One region of the Paucibacter sp. XJ19-41 genome, then DNA from elsewhere that is predicted to be linked to it. Evidence: predicted binding sites of a transcription regulator. Region 1 holds the regulator's gene; each other region holds the start of a gene.
What was found. Region 1 encodes sigma-54, which starts transcription at its own class of promoters, with help from an activator protein. Its sites were predicted from a motif close to TGGCANGNAANCTGCTTT; they were not measured.
Positions count from the first base shown of each region.

Region 2: the regulator sigma-54 is predicted to act here: its motif matches at 1,707-1,724, upstream of glnA (type I glutamate--ammonia ligase).
Region 3: the regulator sigma-54 is predicted to act here: its motif matches at 2,442-2,459, upstream of ureA (urease subunit gamma).
Region 4: the regulator sigma-54 is predicted to act here: its motif matches at 2,509-2,526, upstream of xdp1 (exosortase-dependent surface protein XDP1).

Region 1 is NZ_JAQOWX010000129.1:1,666-5,549, forward strand. Features, by position in the region: gene lptA (lipopolysaccharide transport periplasmic protein LptA) at 1-150, shown strand, start outside; gene lptB (LPS export ABC transporter ATP-binding protein) at 147-920, shown strand; gene PO768_RS24125 (RNA polymerase factor sigma-54) at 925-2,430, shown strand; gene PO768_RS24130 (MBOAT family O-acyltransferase) at 2,454-3,884, shown strand, end outside.
Region 2 is NZ_JAQOWX010000006.1:35,395-39,278, reverse strand. Features, by position in the region: gene PO768_RS02840 (EI24 domain-containing protein) at 1-757, shown strand, start outside; gene PO768_RS02835 (competence/damage-inducible protein A) at 754-1,560, shown strand; gene glnA (type I glutamate--ammonia ligase) at 1,813-3,228, shown strand; gene PO768_RS02825 (hypothetical protein) at 3,349-3,846, shown strand; gene glnL (nitrogen regulation protein NR(II)) at 3,880-3,884, shown strand, end outside.
Region 3 is NZ_JAQOWX010000048.1:4,726-8,609, reverse strand. Features, by position in the region: gene PO768_RS13955 (hybrid sensor histidine kinase/response regulator) at 1-2,402, opposite strand, end outside; gene ureA (urease subunit gamma) at 2,537-2,839, shown strand; gene PO768_RS13945 (HupE/UreJ family protein) at 2,853-3,416, shown strand; gene PO768_RS13940 (urease subunit beta) at 3,499-3,810, shown strand; gene PO768_RS13935 (LysE family transporter) at 3,828-3,884, shown strand, end outside.
Region 4 is NZ_JAQOWX010000040.1:18,466-22,349, reverse strand. Features, by position in the region: gene prsT (XrtA/PEP-CTERM system TPR-repeat protein PrsT) at 1-2,415, shown strand, start outside; gene xdp1 (exosortase-dependent surface protein XDP1) at 2,574-3,386, shown strand; gene PO768_RS12430 (acyl-CoA dehydrogenase family protein) at 3,548-3,884, shown strand, end outside.

The sequences.
Region 1 (3,884 bases):
GAGGGCGGGCAGGCCTCGCCCCATCCGGCCGGCCGTGGCCGCATGGTGCTGATGCCACGCGCGGCGGCGGCCTCCGAGCCGGCCGCCTCCGAGCCGGCCCTGCCGCTGCAGACCAGCCCGGGCTTGCAACAGCCGCGCAAGCCTTCATGACGGCCGCCCCCCCGGAACCCAGCGCCGCCCTCAGCCGCCTGGAGGCCGAGGGCCTGCAGAAAAGCTATGGTGTGCGCAAGGTGGTCAAGAACGTCCATCTCGATGTGCACAGCGGCGAGGTGGTCGGCCTGCTCGGCCCCAACGGCGCCGGCAAGACCACCAGCTTCTACATGATCGTCGGCCTGGTGCGCGCCGATGCAGGCGAGATCCGCATCGACGGCCAGGCCGTGCAGCGCCTGCCCATTCACCAGCGCTCGCGCCTGGGCCTGTCCTATCTGCCGCAGGAGGCCTCGATCTTCCGCAAGCTGACGGTCGAGGAGAACATCCGCGCGGTGCTGGAATTGCAGCAGGACGAGAACGGCCGCGCCTGGTCGAGCGCCCGCATCAACGAGGCGCTGGAGAAGCTGCTGGACGAGCTGAGCATCGAGAAGCTGCGCGACAGCCCGGCGCCGGCGCTCTCCGGCGGCGAGCGCCGCCGTGTCGAGATCGCCCGCGCGCTGGCCACCCAGCCCCGTTTCATCCTGCTGGACGAACCCTTCGCCGGCGTCGATCCGATCGCGGTGCTGGAGATCCAGCGCATCATCCGCTTCCTGAAGAGCCGCGGCATCGGTGTGCTGATCACCGACCACAATGTGCGCGAGACCCTGGGCATCTGCGACCGCGCCTACATCATCAGCGAGGGCACGGTGCTGGCCGAGGGCACGCCGCACGAGATCGTCGACAACGCCGACGTGCGCAAGGTCTATCTGGGCGAACATTTCCGAATGTAAGCCCATGAAGCAAAGCTTACAGGTCCGCCTCAGCCAGCATCTGGCGCTCACACCCCAGCTGCAGCAATCGATTCGCCTGCTGCAGTTGTCCACTCTGGAGCTGAACCAGGAAGTCGAGCAGATGCTGGCGCAGAACCCGCTGCTCGAAACGGAGGAGGAATTCCCCGACGCACCGGCCGCTGCCGAGCTGCCAGAGATCCGCAAGGCGCAGGACGAGATCGGCGCCGACAGCGGCGCCGGCGAGCCCGAGACCACGCCCGAGATCCAGGCCGAGGACTTCGGCGCCACCGAGCGCGAGGACTGGGAAAACGGCACCGAGCGAGATGATTTCGACGGCATCCGCGAGCTGCCCAGCAATAGCGGCTCCGGCAGCGGCGACGAAGACGGCGAGCGACCCGAGCAAGACTCGCCGGGCCTGAGCCTGCAGGAGCACCTGAACCAGCAGCTGGCCGGCATGATGCTGAGCCCAGAGGATCGCGCCGCGCTCTATGTGCTGATCGAGTCGCTCAACGAGGACGGCTATCTGGAGGACAGCCTCGAAGAGCTGGTTGAATCGTTGGCCGGCGAGGCGGATCCAGAGGCGCGTGACGAGTTGCTCGACCGGCTGCGCTGCGCCCTCAACTGGCTGCAAAGCCTGGAACCGCTGGGCGTCGGCGCCCGCGACCTGCCCGAGTGCCTGATCCTGCAGCTGCGCGCCCAGCCGCGCAGCGAGGCCCAGGTGGTGGCCATCCTGGTGTGCAAGCAACATCTGGAACTGCTGGCCAAGCGCGATCTGAAGAAGCTGATGGCGCTGACCGGCGCCGACGAGGCCTTGCTGCGCGAGGCCCAGACGCTGATCACCAGCCTCGAACCCAAGCCCGGCCGCCAGTTTGCCCGCGGCCAGGCCCAGGCGGTGATCCCGGACGTGATCGTTCACAAGGTCGGCCGCGAGTTCCGCGTGATGCTGAACCCCGAGGTGGCGCCCAAGCTGCGCATCAACGAGCTCTATGCCCAGGCGCTGCGCGCCACCCGCGGCGGCGTCAGCAACTCGCCGCTGGGCGCCCAGCTGCAGGAGGCGCGCTGGTTCATCAAGAACATCCAGCAGCGCTTCGACACCATCCTGCGTGTCTCACAGGCCATCGTCGAGCGGCAAAAAGGCTTCTTCACCCACGGCGAGCTGGCGATGAAGCCGCTGGTGCTCCGAGAAATAGCCGACGAGCTGGGCCTGCACGAGTCGACCATCTCGCGGGTGACGAATGCCAAGTACATGGCGACCCGCTTTGGCACCTTCGAGCTGAAGTACTTCTTTGGCTCCGGTCTGAACACCGAGGCCGGCGGCAATGCCTCCAGCACGGCGGTGCGCGCGTTGATCAAGCAGTTCGTCGCCGCTGAGGACGCAGCCAAGCCGCTGTCCGACAGCGCGCTATCGAACATGCTCGAAGAGCAAGGCATCCAGGTCGCACGCCGCACCGTCGCCAAGTACCGCGAAGCGCTGAAGATCGCGCCGGCGAATCTGCGCAAGGCGATGTAGCGCGGCAACGCAACGACGCGCAGATGCTCTTCACCACAGCCGCCTTCGTTGCCCTCTACCTGCCGCTGGTGCTGGCCGGATTTTTCGTCATCGGGCGTTGGAGCCATGGCGCTGCGGCCAGCTGGCTTTTTGCAGCCTCGCTATTGTTCTATGGCGTCTGGATGCCCGAGTACGTGCTGCTGCTGCTCGGCTCCATCGTCGGCAACTTCTGGATCGGCCAGGGTATTGCCGCCAAGCGCGCTGATGGCTTGATCCCGCAAGCAAAAATCTTGCTGATCGTCGGCGTCAGTGCCAATTTATTGCTGCTGGCCTACTACAAGTACGCCAACTTCTTCGTCGACAACCTCAACGCGGTGCTGGGCACGCAGTGGCAGCTCGGCGCGGTGCTGCTGCCGATTGGCATCTCTTTCTTCAGCTTCACCCAGATCGCCTTCCTGGCCGACAGCTACCAGAAGGGCACACGCGAATACCGCTTCAGTCACTACGGACTGTTCGTCACCTACTTCCCGCACCTGATCGCTGGCCCCGTGCTGCACCATGCGCAGATGATGCCGCAGTTCAGGGATCCGGCCACCTACCGCATCCAGCCCGCCATGCTGGCGGCCGGCCTGGCCATCTTCGTGCTGGGTCTGGTAAAAAAAGTCGTGCTGGCCGATGGCATCAGTCCCTACGCAGATGCCGTCTTCAATCCGGCGGACGCCGGCATGCACCCCGACTTCCACGAGGCCTGGTTGGGAGCCCTGGCCTACACCTTTCAGCTCTACTTCGATTTCTCGGGCTACTCGGACATGGCAATCGGCATCTCGCTGCTGTTCAATGTGCGCCTGCCTTTCAACTTCGACTCCCCTTACCGCGCAAGCAATATCAGTGACTTCTGGCGACGCTGGCATATCTCGCTGTCGAACTTCCTGCGCGACTACCTCTACATCGCGCTGGGCGGCAACCGAAAGGGCGCGCTGCGTCGCTATCTGAATCTTGGCGCCACCATGCTGCTGGGTGGCCTGTGGCATGGTGCCAGCTGGTCCTTCGTGCTGTGGGGCGGCCTGCATGGGCTCTATCTGATGCTCAACCATGGTTTCAGCGCGCTGTGTGGCCCGGTACTGAAGCAGCGCCTGGCGGCCAGCCGTGCCTACATGCTGAGCAGTTGGCTGCTGACCATGCTGGCCGTGGTTTTGGCCTGGGTGTTCTTCCGTGCAACGACGCTGGACGGCGCGCTCCGCATGATCGAAGCCATGCTCAATCCCTCGAGTCCCGGCCTGCACCGCCTGCTGTGGGAGGCCGGCCTGCAGCTACAGGCCGGCTGGACCTGGTGCGCGGTGCTTGCAGCCATCGCTTTCCTCGCGCCGAACAGCAACAGCATCGGCCAGCGGCTGATCACGCTGTGCCAGCAGCGCGTTGCGGCACGCGCCCTGCTCGCGGGCGCAGCGATCGGCGCCATCGCCCTGCTGGTGCTA
Region 2 (3,884 bases), on a different contig from region 1:
GGCCTATTTCTTCTGGGAGGCGGCGGTCGCCGGCGTGCGCGGCACGCTGGAATCCTGGCTGCTGATCGAGAGCCTGCTGCGCTGGCTGGACAGCATGGGGGGCGAGGGCTTTCGCAGCGTGGTCGCACCGCTTTTGGTGATCGTGATGGCGGTGCCGGTGGTGCTGATCTTCAGCCTGCTGCTGGTGGCGCTGTTGATGACGCCGTCCATCGTGACCCTGGTGGCCGAGCGGCGCTTCCCCACCCTGGAGCGCAAGCGCGGCTCGGCCTGGTGGCAGGGCCTGCTGTGGTCGCTGCTGTGCTCGGCCGGCGCGCTGCTGCTGCTGTTCCTGAGCATGCCCTTCTGGCTGATCCCGCCGCTGGTGCTGGTGCTGCCGCCGTTGATCTGGGGCTGGCTGACCTACCGCGTGTTCGCCTTCGATGTGCTGGCCGAGCATGCCTCGGCCGAGGAGCGCAAGCAGCTGATGCGCGAGCACCGCCTGCCGCTGCTGAGCATGGGCGTGATCAGCGGCTATCTGGGCGCCGCGCCCTCGCTGATCTGGGCGGTCAGCATGATGGCCGTGGTGCTGGCGCCCTTCCTGGTGCTGCTGACGGTCTGGCTCTACACCTTGATCTTCGCGTTCTCGACGCTGTGGTTCGCCCATTACGCGCTGAACGCGCTGGCCGAGTTGCGAGCCCGTACCGTCGTCGTCCCTGAAGCGCCGCCCGTGCTGGAAGAATTGCCATCCCCGCCCACCCTGCTGCCGCCCGCCCTATGAATATCGGTCTGATCATCGTTGGTGACGAAATCCTGTCCGGCAAGCGCCAGGACAAGCACCTGGCCAAGTTCATCGAGATCCTGGCCGCGCGCGGCCTCTCGCTGTCCTGGGCCGAGTATGTCGGCGACGACCGCGAGCGCCTGACGGCCAGCCTGGCCCGCGCCTTCGCCAGCGGCGATCTGGTGGTGTCGTGCGGTGGCATCGGCGCCACGCCCGATGACCACAGCCGCCAGGCGGCCGCTGCGGCCCTGGGTCGCGAACTGGTCCTGCACCCCGAGGCCAGGGAGCTGATCTGGCAGCGCATCAGCGAGATGGCGGCCGAGCAGGGCACGAGCGCCGACCCCGAGCATCCCGACAGCCTGCGCCGCTTCCAGATGGGCGTGTTCCCGGCGGGGGCGGCCATCATCCCCAACCCCTTCAACAAGATTCCGGGCTTTTATGTCGGCACGGTCTACTTCGTGCCCGGCTTCCCGGTGATGGCACACCCGATGATGGAGTGGGTGCTGGATCAGCGTCACGCCGATCTGCACCGCGCCAGCGGCATCAGCGAACGCTCGCTGATCGTGCAGGGCGCGATGGAGGCGGCGCTGACCCCGCTGATGGAGCGCATCGAGGCCGACTTTGCCGGCATCAAGGTCTTCAGCCTGCCCAGCGTCGACCATCCGCAGTGGGGCCGGCATATCGAGCTGGGCGTCAAGGCCGGCCCGGAGCAGGAGCCCGAGCGGCTGGTACAGGCCTATGCCGCGCTGAAGCAGGGGCTGATCCAATTTGGTGCTGTGATAAGCACTGAAATGGTGCGATAGTCGGTGCGGGCTTGCTCTGTTTTGGTGCTTGGTGCGCGCCTGTCGCCCGACCGGCGGTGTGTCCTCAAGGGCGTCAGCGCTGGGCCGGCCGATAATGCCCCGGCCACTCGGTGATGCACCGAGCTGGCGCTCGCTGCTCACCGACTTGGCACGCAAACTGCTTAGTTAGAAACGCACGCGCCGAGGCGCTCGCCGAATTCGTTCGATACCCGTACCACCTGTACAAAGCTTTCCGCTAGCTAGGAGTGATTGATGGCCAAGACCGTCGCCGATGTGATCCAGATGGTGAAGGACAACGAAGTCAAGTTCGTTGACTTCCGCTTCACCGACACCCGTGGCAAAGAGCAGCATGTGTCTGTGCCCGTGTCGCATTTCGATGAGGACAAGTTTGTCTCCGGTCACGCCTTCGACGGTTCGTCGATCGCCGGCTGGAAGGGCATCGAAGCCTCCGACATGCTGCTGATGCCCGATCCGGACACCGCCAATATCGATCCCTTCTTCGAAGAGCCGACGCTTATCCTGTCCTGCGACGTGGTCGACCCGGCCGACGGCAAGGCCTATGAGCGCGACCCGCGTTCGCTGGCCAAGCGCGCCGAAGCCTATCTGAAGTCCTCCGGCCTGGGCGATACCGCCTACTTCGGCCCCGAGCCCGAGTTCTTCATCTTCGACTCGATCCGCTGGGGCAATGACATGTCCGGCTGCTTCTACAAGATCGAATCCGAAGAAGCCGCCTGGAACACCGGCAAGGAATACGAGCACGGCAACACCGGCTACCGTCCCACCGTCAAGGGCGGCTACTTCCCGGTGCCCCCGGTCGACGCCGGCCAGGACATGCGCTCGGAAATGTGCCTGATCCTCGAGCAACTGGGCATCCCGGTCGAGGTGCACCACCATGAAGTGGCCAACGCCGGCCAGATGGAAATCGGTACCAAGTTCAGCACGCTGACCAAGCGCGCCGACTGGCTGCAGCTGCAGAAGTACGTGATCACCAATGTCGCCCATGCCTATGGCAAGACCGCGACCTTCATGCCCAAGCCCATCGTCGGCGACAACGGCTCCGGCATGCATGTGCACCAGTCGATCTGGAAGGACGGCAAGAACCTGTTCGCCGGCGACGGCTATGCCGGCCTGAGCGAGTTCGCGCTGTTCTATATCGGCGGCATCATCAAGCATGCCCGCGCGCTGAACGCGATCACCAACCCCGGCACCAACAGCTACAAGCGCCTGGTCCCCGGCTTCGAAGCCCCTGTGAAGCTGGCCTACTCGGCCAAGAACCGCTCGGCCTCGATCCGCATCCCCTATGTCGCGAACCCCAAGGGCCGCCGCATCGAGGCGCGCTTCCCCGATCCTTCGGCCAACCCCTATCTGTGCTTTGCCGCACTGATGATGGCCGGCCTGGACGGCGTCGAGAACAAGATCCACCCGGGCGAAGCCGCCACCAAGGATCTCTACCATCTGCCGCCGGAAGAAGACGCGAAGATCCCGACCGTCTGCCACAGCCTGGATCAGGCGCTCGAGTATCTGGACAAGGACCGTGCCTTCCTGACCAAGGGCGGCGTGTTCACCGACTCCTTCATCGATGCCTATATCGACCTGAAGATGCAGGAAGTGACCCGCTTCCGCATGGCCACGCACCCGGTCGAGTACGACATGTACTACTCGCTGTGATGTCCATGGGCGGCGAGCGTGCACCCCACGCGACGCTGCCCGGGTCAGCGAACAAGGGACGGCCGTGGCCGTCCCTTGTGCTTTGTGAAACCCGCGCCCGGCATGAGCCACAATCGCGCCATGCTCTATCGCTCCGCCTTGCTGTTCATCGGTCTGACCTGCGGCGCCGCCGCCCAGGCCCAGTCCGTGGTCTACCGCTGTCCCGGCCCGCCGGTGCTCTACACCGACGCGCTGACGCCCAAGGAGGCGCAGGACAAGGGCTGCCGCTCGATCGAGGGCACGCCGATCACGGTGCTGCAGGGGCAGCGCCCGCGCGCGCCCGCACCGACCGCGCCCGGCGCCAGCGCCGAGCCCAGGAGTGGCGATGGCCGCGTTGACCCGGCCCAGCAACGCAGCCGCGACGGCGAGCGCCGCAAGGTGCTCGAGACCGAGCTGCGTGAAAGCGAGGAGCGGCTCGCGGCCTTGCAGCGCGAGTACCAGGGCGGCCAGCCCGAACGGCGCGGCGACGAACGCAATTTCCAGAAGTATCTGGACCGGGTGGCCGAGCTCAAGACCAGCATCACCCGACAGGAAAACGATATACAGGCGCTCAAGCGCGAGATCAGCAAGCTGCCTTGAGTGCGCTGGTCTGGCCGCGCGAGCCACAGGACCATGAC
Region 3 (3,884 bases), on a different contig from region 1:
ACCCAGTCCGGCAGGCTGGGAGGCGGGGTGTAGATAAAGTCCAGACCCTTGGCGGCGGCCTGCAGCGACAGCAGATGAACCAGATCATTGATGGCCTGACCGAAAGCCCAGGGCCCGGGCTCCAGCTTGAAGCGGCCCGCCTCGATGCGGGCCAGGTCCAGGCTGCCCTCAATCAGCGACAGCAAGTGCTCGCCGCCGCGCCGTATCACCGTGATGGCCTGCTTGCGGTGGGCGGGCATGCGCTCGTCCTCGTCGAGGATTTGCGCATAGCCGAGGATGGAGTTCAGCGGCGTGCGCAGCTCGTGGCTGATATTGGTGATGTAGCGGGTCTTGGCCTCGTTGGCCGCGTCGGCCTGGACCTTGGCCTGCTGCAGCTGGGCATCGGTCTGGCGGTGCGACTCGATCTCGGCATGCAGGGCCTGGCTCTGGCGGCGCGACTCCTCCTGCGCGACCTGGCGGCTCTTGTGTGTCAGCACCAGCCACCAGCCGATCACGCCGGACAGCAGCAGGAGCGCCACCAGGGCCTTCGCATAGGACGCCCGCAGATGGGGCGCCATCTGTTCGGCCGCCGCGCCCAGCCGCCCCAGCTCATGCTGGTAGAGCAGGCCGAACAGCAGCACGAGCACCGGCAGCACCAGGGCCATCAGACCCAGAGACTGGGTCAGGCCGCTGTCCAGCAGGGGCCAGACCTTGCGGGGGAGCAGCTTTTGCAGGAGCGCACGGGCCTGTGTCGCCAAGCGGGCGTCTGGCTTGCAAAGGTCATCGCAGCGGGCGTCCAGCGAGCAGCACAGCGAGCAGATCGGGCCCTGATAGGCGGGGCAATGCGCCATGTCCGGCCCCTCGTAGGCGCGCTCGCAGATCACGCAGTGCTGCAGGCGTTTGTAGGCACCGCCCTCCCCGCCCTCCTTGCTCTGGCGTGCAATGTAGTAGCGCCCGCCAGTGGCCCAGGCGATCAGCGGCGAGCAGACCATGGCCGTCACCAGCGCGATCAGCGCCGAAAAGGCCTGGGCCATAGTCCCGAACAGGCCCAGATGGGCGGCGATGGACAGCAGCGAGGCCATCGCCATCGCGCCGACGCCGACCGGATTGATGTCATAGAGATGGGCACGCTTGAACTCGATGCCCGGTGGCGACAGCCCCAGCGGCTTGTTGATCACCAGATCGGCCACCACGGTCATGATCCAGGCGATCGCGATATTGGCGTACAGGCCCAGCACCCGGTCCAGCGCCTGGAACAGCTCCATCTCCATCAGGATCAGCGCGATCAAGGTGTTGAACACCACCCAGACCACGCGGCCCGGGTGGCTGTGCGTCAGCCGGGCGAAGAAATTGCTCCAGGCGAGAGACCCCGCATAGGCATTCGTCACATTGATCTTCAGCTGCGAGACGATCACCAGCAGCGCGGTCGCCGCGACCGCCAGGCCGGGCCGGCTGAACACCGTGTCATAGGCGACCAGATACATCTGGTTCGGATCCACCGCCCGCTCCGTCGGCACCATCAGCCGCATCGCCAGATAGGCCAGGAGCGCACCGCCCAGCATCTTGGCCACACCCAGCACCACCCAGCCCGGGCCGCCGACAAAGACCGCCGCCCACCAGCGCCAGCGCCTCTTCGGATTCGCATCGGGCTCGGGCATGAAGCGCAGATAGTCGGCCTGCTCGCCCATCTGCGTGATCAACGCGATGCCCACCGTCATCGCCGCGCCGAACAGCGGCAGGCTGAACTCGCCGCCCCGACCGTCGGCGCCGGCATAGCTTTGCAGCTGGCCGGGCAGCTCCGGATAGCGGATGAAGACATAGACATAAGGGACGATCAGCAGCACAAGCCACAGCGGCTGGGTCCAGACCTGCAGCCGCGCGATGGCCGTCACGCCGTGCGTCACCAGCGGCAGCACCACCAGCGCGCAGATCAGATAGCCCCAGGCCGGCGGGATGTCGAAGGCCAGCTCCAGCGCATAGGCCATGATGGCCGCCTCCAGCGCAAAGAAGATGAAGGTGAAGCTGGCGTAGATCAGGCTGGTCAGCGTCGAGCCGATATAGCCGAAGCCGGCACCCCGGGTCAGCAGGTCCATGTCCACGCCGTAGCGGGCCGCATAGACGCTGATCGGCCAGCCGGCCAAGAGAATGATCAGCCCGGTGGCCAGGATGGCCCAGAAGGCATTGGCAAAACCGTACTCCACCAGCAGGGTCGCCCCGACCGCCTCCAGCACCAGAAAGGAGGCCGCGCCAAAAGCCGTGTTCGCTACCCGGGTGCCGGACCAGCGCCGGAAGCTGTGCGGCGTGAAGCGCAGCGCATAGTCCTCCAAGGTCTCGCTGGCCACCCAGGCGTTGTAATCGCGACGTATCTTGATGACGCGCTGGACGGGTTCGGCGGTCTGGACGGAGGGCGGCGCGACGGGCATGCTTCTCCCTTATCAAGACCCATGCCCAGGACGGCGTCCTGGCATAGCTCCTGCAACAGCATCCCCCATGGAACTGACGCCGCGAGTTCAGCCGCAGGCTGCAGGTGCTGACTAACAAGGAATGAGCGTAGCGAATGGAACTGACTCCACGTGAGAAAGACAAGCTGTTGATCTTCACCGCCGCACTGCTGGCCGAGCGCCGCAAGGCCCGTGGCCTGAAGCTCAACTACCCCGAGGCGGTGGCCCTGATCAGCGCCGCCATCATGGAAGGCGCGCGCGACGGCAAGAGCGTTGCCGAGTTGATGAGCGAGGGCAAGACCGTGCTGGCGCGCACCGATGTGATGGACGGCATCGCCGAGATGATTCCCGAGATCCAGATCGAGGCCACCTTCCCCGACGGCACCAAATTGGTGACCGTGCACCAACCCATTGCCTGAACGACGCACCAAGATGAATAGCAAGCAAGTCCTGACCCTCACCGCCGGCCTCGCTCTCAGCGGTCTGGCCTTCGCCCATGTGGGCCATCACGATATCGGCCACCACGGCTTCGCCGAGGGCTTCAGCCACCCCTTCACCGGCCTGGACCATCTGGCCGCGATGCTGGCCGTCGGCATCTGGAGCGCCGGCACGCCGCGCCGCCAGTGGTTGGCGCCGCTGGTTTTTACAATGATGCTGCTGGCCGGTGCGCTGCTGGCGCAGAGCGGCCTGCACTTCCCGGCCGTCGAGCCGATGATCGCCGGTTCCTTGCTGGTGGTCGGTGCCTTGCTGATGTCGCCGAAGCAGTTGCCGGTCGCTGCGGCCGCCTTGGCGATGGGCGGCTTCGCGCTCTTCCATGGTGCGGCCCATGGCCAGGAGCTGAGCGGCACGGGCGCGCTGGCCGGCATGGTGCTGGGCACGGCCCTGCTGCATGGCCTGGGCATCGCGCTGGGCCTGGCGCTGCGCAAGGGCTCGCTGTGGCTCCCGCGCCTGTCGGGCGCTGCGGTGGCGCTGTTTGGCATGGGCTTGCTGGCATGAGCCGCGCCGCGCCGGGCCGCCCCAAGCAAGCGGCCGTCCCCCCGGGGGACCGGCTGGGGTACTCCACAGACGAGGGGCAGACATGAATCCGGGCGAATTGCTGATTGACGATGAGAACGCCGTCCATGTTCTCAACCCTGGCCGGCGCACGCTGGCCCTGGTGGTGGAGAACGCCGGCGACCGGCCGATCCAGGTCGGCTCGCACTACCACTTTGCCGAGACCAATGCAGCGCTGCGCTTCGACCGCGCGGCCGCGCGCGGCATGCGGCTGAACATCGCCTCCGGCACCGCCGTGCGCTTCGAGCCCGGCCAGCAGCGCAGCGTCGAGCTGGTCGACTATGCCGGCGACCGCCAGGTCTGGGGCTTTCGCGGTCTGGTCCAGGGGGCGCTGTGAACACGCTGACCCTGTTCATGACGGCCTTTGGCCTGGGCCTGGTCTTCAATGCCGCGCCCGGTGCGGTGTTCGCC
Region 4 (3,884 bases), on a different contig from region 1:
CCAACAGTGCAAGCTGCGTTGCTGCTGCTGCGCGCCTCGGCCCAGGGTGACCTGGGCGAAGGCCAGGCCGCGCTTCGCAGCATCGAGGCGGCCCGGGCGCTGGACGAGCGCTCGCCTGACAGCTGGATTGCCGAATCCCAGCTGAATTTGCGCATGCGCCGCCCGGTCGAAGCCATGGCAGCGGCCGAACGAGCGCTGGCGCTGGCCCCTGGATTGGCCGAAGCGCATTACCAGCAGGGAGCCGTGCTGCATGTGCGTGGCGACGAGCGCAATGCGCAGACCGCTTACGAACGGGCCCTGAAAATAGACGCCCGCCACCTGGAAGCCCGGCTGGCGCGCGCCGGCATCCATGTCGACCGGAACCATGATGCCGAGGCCGCCGCTGACGCGGCCGAAGTGCTTAGACTCTCGCCCGGCGAACCGCGTGCCGTCTACCTTCAAGCCCTGCTGAGCAGCCGCGCGGGGGACATGGCGAAGACTCGGGCCAAGCTCAGCGAGGTCGTGAACCTGATCGACCCGGTACCTATCGAGTTCATCCGTTACCGTCCGCAACTGCTGATGGTCAATGGTCTGGCCCATTTCGGCCTGGACGAGCCTTTGAAGGCCAAGCCCTATCTCGAAGCTTTCCAGAGAGGCCAGCCCAACAGCCCAGTGGCCAAGCTGCTGGCCCAGGTTTATATCGGTGAAAACAGTGTAGACAAGGCCATCGACGTGCTGGAATCCTATCTGCGCAGCGTGCCCCGTGATACCCAGGCCATTACCCTGCTGGCATCGGCCCATATGAGCCAGCGGCGCTATAGCAAGGCCACGACTCTGCTGCAATCGGCGCTGGGCCAGCAGGATATCCCGGATATTCGCGCGGCCCTCGGTCTGAGCTTGATGCGTGGCGGACAGAACTTGAATGCCCGCGCCCAGTTGGAGGAAGCCTACAAAAAAGACCCTCGTCAGACTGCCGCAGGCATGGCCCTGGCCACGCTCTATCTGCGTGAGGGCCTCACCCCACAAGCCCAGCGTATTGCCGAGTCGCTGCTGAAGCAGCAAAACAGCAACCCGACGCTGTTGAATCTGCTCGGGGTGGTCAAGCTTCAGGCGCGGGACTGGCAAGGCGCCCGAACGGCTTTTGAACAGGCATTGAAAACCGAGCCTGATCTGCTGCAGGCCAAGCTGGGGCTGGCCAGACTTGAGGTCGCTCAAGGGTCATTCGACGCCGCGCAGGCGCGGTTGAGTGCCTTGCTGAAGACCAATGAGCAGGACATCGACGCGCATCTGGAAATGGCTCAATTGGCCGAACGCCGAGGCAAGTCGGAAGAAGCCGTGCGTTGGTTGCAGAAGGCGGTGGATTACGCGGGGCCGCGCGAGAGGCGACCGAATTTCGCATTGGTCCAGTTGCACGAGCGACGCGGGGAAGCACCCGAGATGCTGGCCGCAGCCAAAGTGTTGCTGGCCAAAGCGCCCGAGGACAGTGCAACGCTCGGCATTTATGGTCGCGCGCAACTGCGCAACGGCGACCGGACAGCGGCACGGCAGACCCTGATTCACGCCGCACGCCAGATCCAGTCTGATGCTGGCGCGCTGCTCGAGATCGCAGGGCTACAGACAGCCGCCGGAGATCTGGCCGGCGCCCGTTACAGCCTTGAGAAAGCCCTTGGCTTTAGACCAGACCACCCACCAGCCATGGCCATGCTGGCCAGCCTGGAACTGCAGGACGGCGACAAGCTGCGTGGTGAGGCGCGTGCTCGCAAGGTGCTGCAACTTGAGCCCAAACGCGCGGCCAGCCACACGCTGATGGCTGAAGTCATGCTCGCCAAGGGAGATACCTCGGCCGCTGTGGATTCCCTGCGACGCGCGCATGAGTTGGAACCCAGCAGCGGCTCAGTGCAGCGCCTGATGCGCGTGCTGGAACCTCGAGATCGCAAGGCAGCCGGCTCTTTGGCCGAACAGTGGCTCAAGAACCATCCAAAGGATATCGCTGTGCAGCGCGCGTTGGCCGACGGCCATGCTCGACATGGCGACTATCCGGCGGCCCGCCAAGCCTATGAGAAATTGCTCAGGCAATTGCCTGGGAATGTAGAGATCAGCAATAACCTGGCCAACGTACTGCTGCGAATCGAGCCCGCGATGGCCTTGAAGATCAGCGAACAGACTCTTTCTGCCGCGCCGAACAATGTTGCCGTCATCGACACGGCCGGCTGGGCCAACCATCTGAACGGCCAGCACGAAAGAGCACTGAGGCTGCTACGCGACGCCCGGTTGCGCGCACCCGAAAGCCCCGATGTGCGCTACCACCTCGCCGCAGCGCTCTTGAAGGCTGGCAGGCCGGCCGAGGCGCGCGCCGAACTGGAATCAGCCATCCAGATCAACCCGAACTTCGAATCAGCCACGGAGGCCAGAAAGCTGCTGCAGACACTTAAGTGAGGGATGCCAGCCCTGTCAGGAAGTCTTACATTTGCACCAAAGCCGAACCGCGCCAATTCTCTAAGTACTTATTGCGATTGAAACTTTATAAGTTGGTACAGAACCTGCTTAAATCGTATAAACGGCAGTACAAGCCCAAACGCATACTGAGGAAGACAATGAAAACCAAGCACTTTGCTCATGCCGCAGGACTGCTGATCGGAATGAGCGCGAGCGTGATTTCGGGCAACGCCTTTGCTTTGTCCACCTGGAACTCCCAAAGTTGCACAGCATCCGGCAGCGCTCACGGCAATAACTACAGCTGCAGCGCGAACGGCATCACAGCGACTGTGACCGCATGGTCGACCACCGGTTCCTCGAGCACCTATCAGGACGCGACCGTCAATTTGTACTCGGGTGGCTTCGGCGTGCGCAACCGCAACCCCTATGACGGGAGCGACACCGGCACAACGCCTGATGAGCAGCAGGACCCACAACACTCCATCGACAACATGACCAATACCGACTTGGTATTGATCAATTTTGGGGCCGACTCCGTGGCGCTGAAGGCTTTGAGCCTCGGCTGGTGGACCAGCGATAGCGATGTGACCGTGATGCGATACAAGGGTGGCGCCGTGGGCAATACCTCATCATTGGCCGGCTTCGGTGCCGGCAATTTGATCTCCAATGGCTGGGAACTGGTCAAGAGCGTTGCCGATGTGGGCAATTTGCCAAATGACTCGACCACTTTCAATGCCGCCGGAGTCAGTTCGAGTTGGTGGCTGATCAGCGCCTACAACTCCACCTACGGAGGTTCGGGTACGGGCCTGGACACAGCAACCAAGGACTATTTCAAATTGCTGACCTTTGGTGGCGACAAGACTTCGCAAACGCCGGGCACTGGCGTACCCGAACCGGGCTCGCTCGCCTTAGTCGGCATTGCAGCTCTGGGCATGATGGGCCTGCGGCGACGCGCGAAGACCGCAAAGTAGCTACCCCCCTCAGCTTGCACTGTAAAGAGGCCGATTCGTCGGCCTCTTGCCATTTGGGCTGCACGCACTTCCCTGCTTGATCCCTCACCCTTTGTCCCTGCCGAGACAGGCACAAATCGAACGCTCGTGCTAAAAAGCCGCAAGCATTCTGAGGAGACAGCATGGACCTGAACTTCACCCCCGAGGAACTGGCCTTCCGGGCCGAGATCCGGCAATGGGTGGCCGAGAATCTGCCCAAGGACATCAGCCACAAGGTGCACAACGCCTTGCGACTGTCCAAGGACGATATGCAGCGCTGGGCCAAGATTCTTGGCAAGAAGGGTTGGCATGGCTGGGCCTGGCCAAAGCAGTTCGGCGGGCCGGGCTGGAATGCCGTGCAGCGCCATCTGTTCGAGGAAGAATGCGCGCTGGCCGGAGCGCCACGAGTCGTCCCCTTCGGCCCGGTGATGGTGGCGCCGGTCATCATGGCTTTCGGCTCGCCCGAGCAGCAGCAACGCC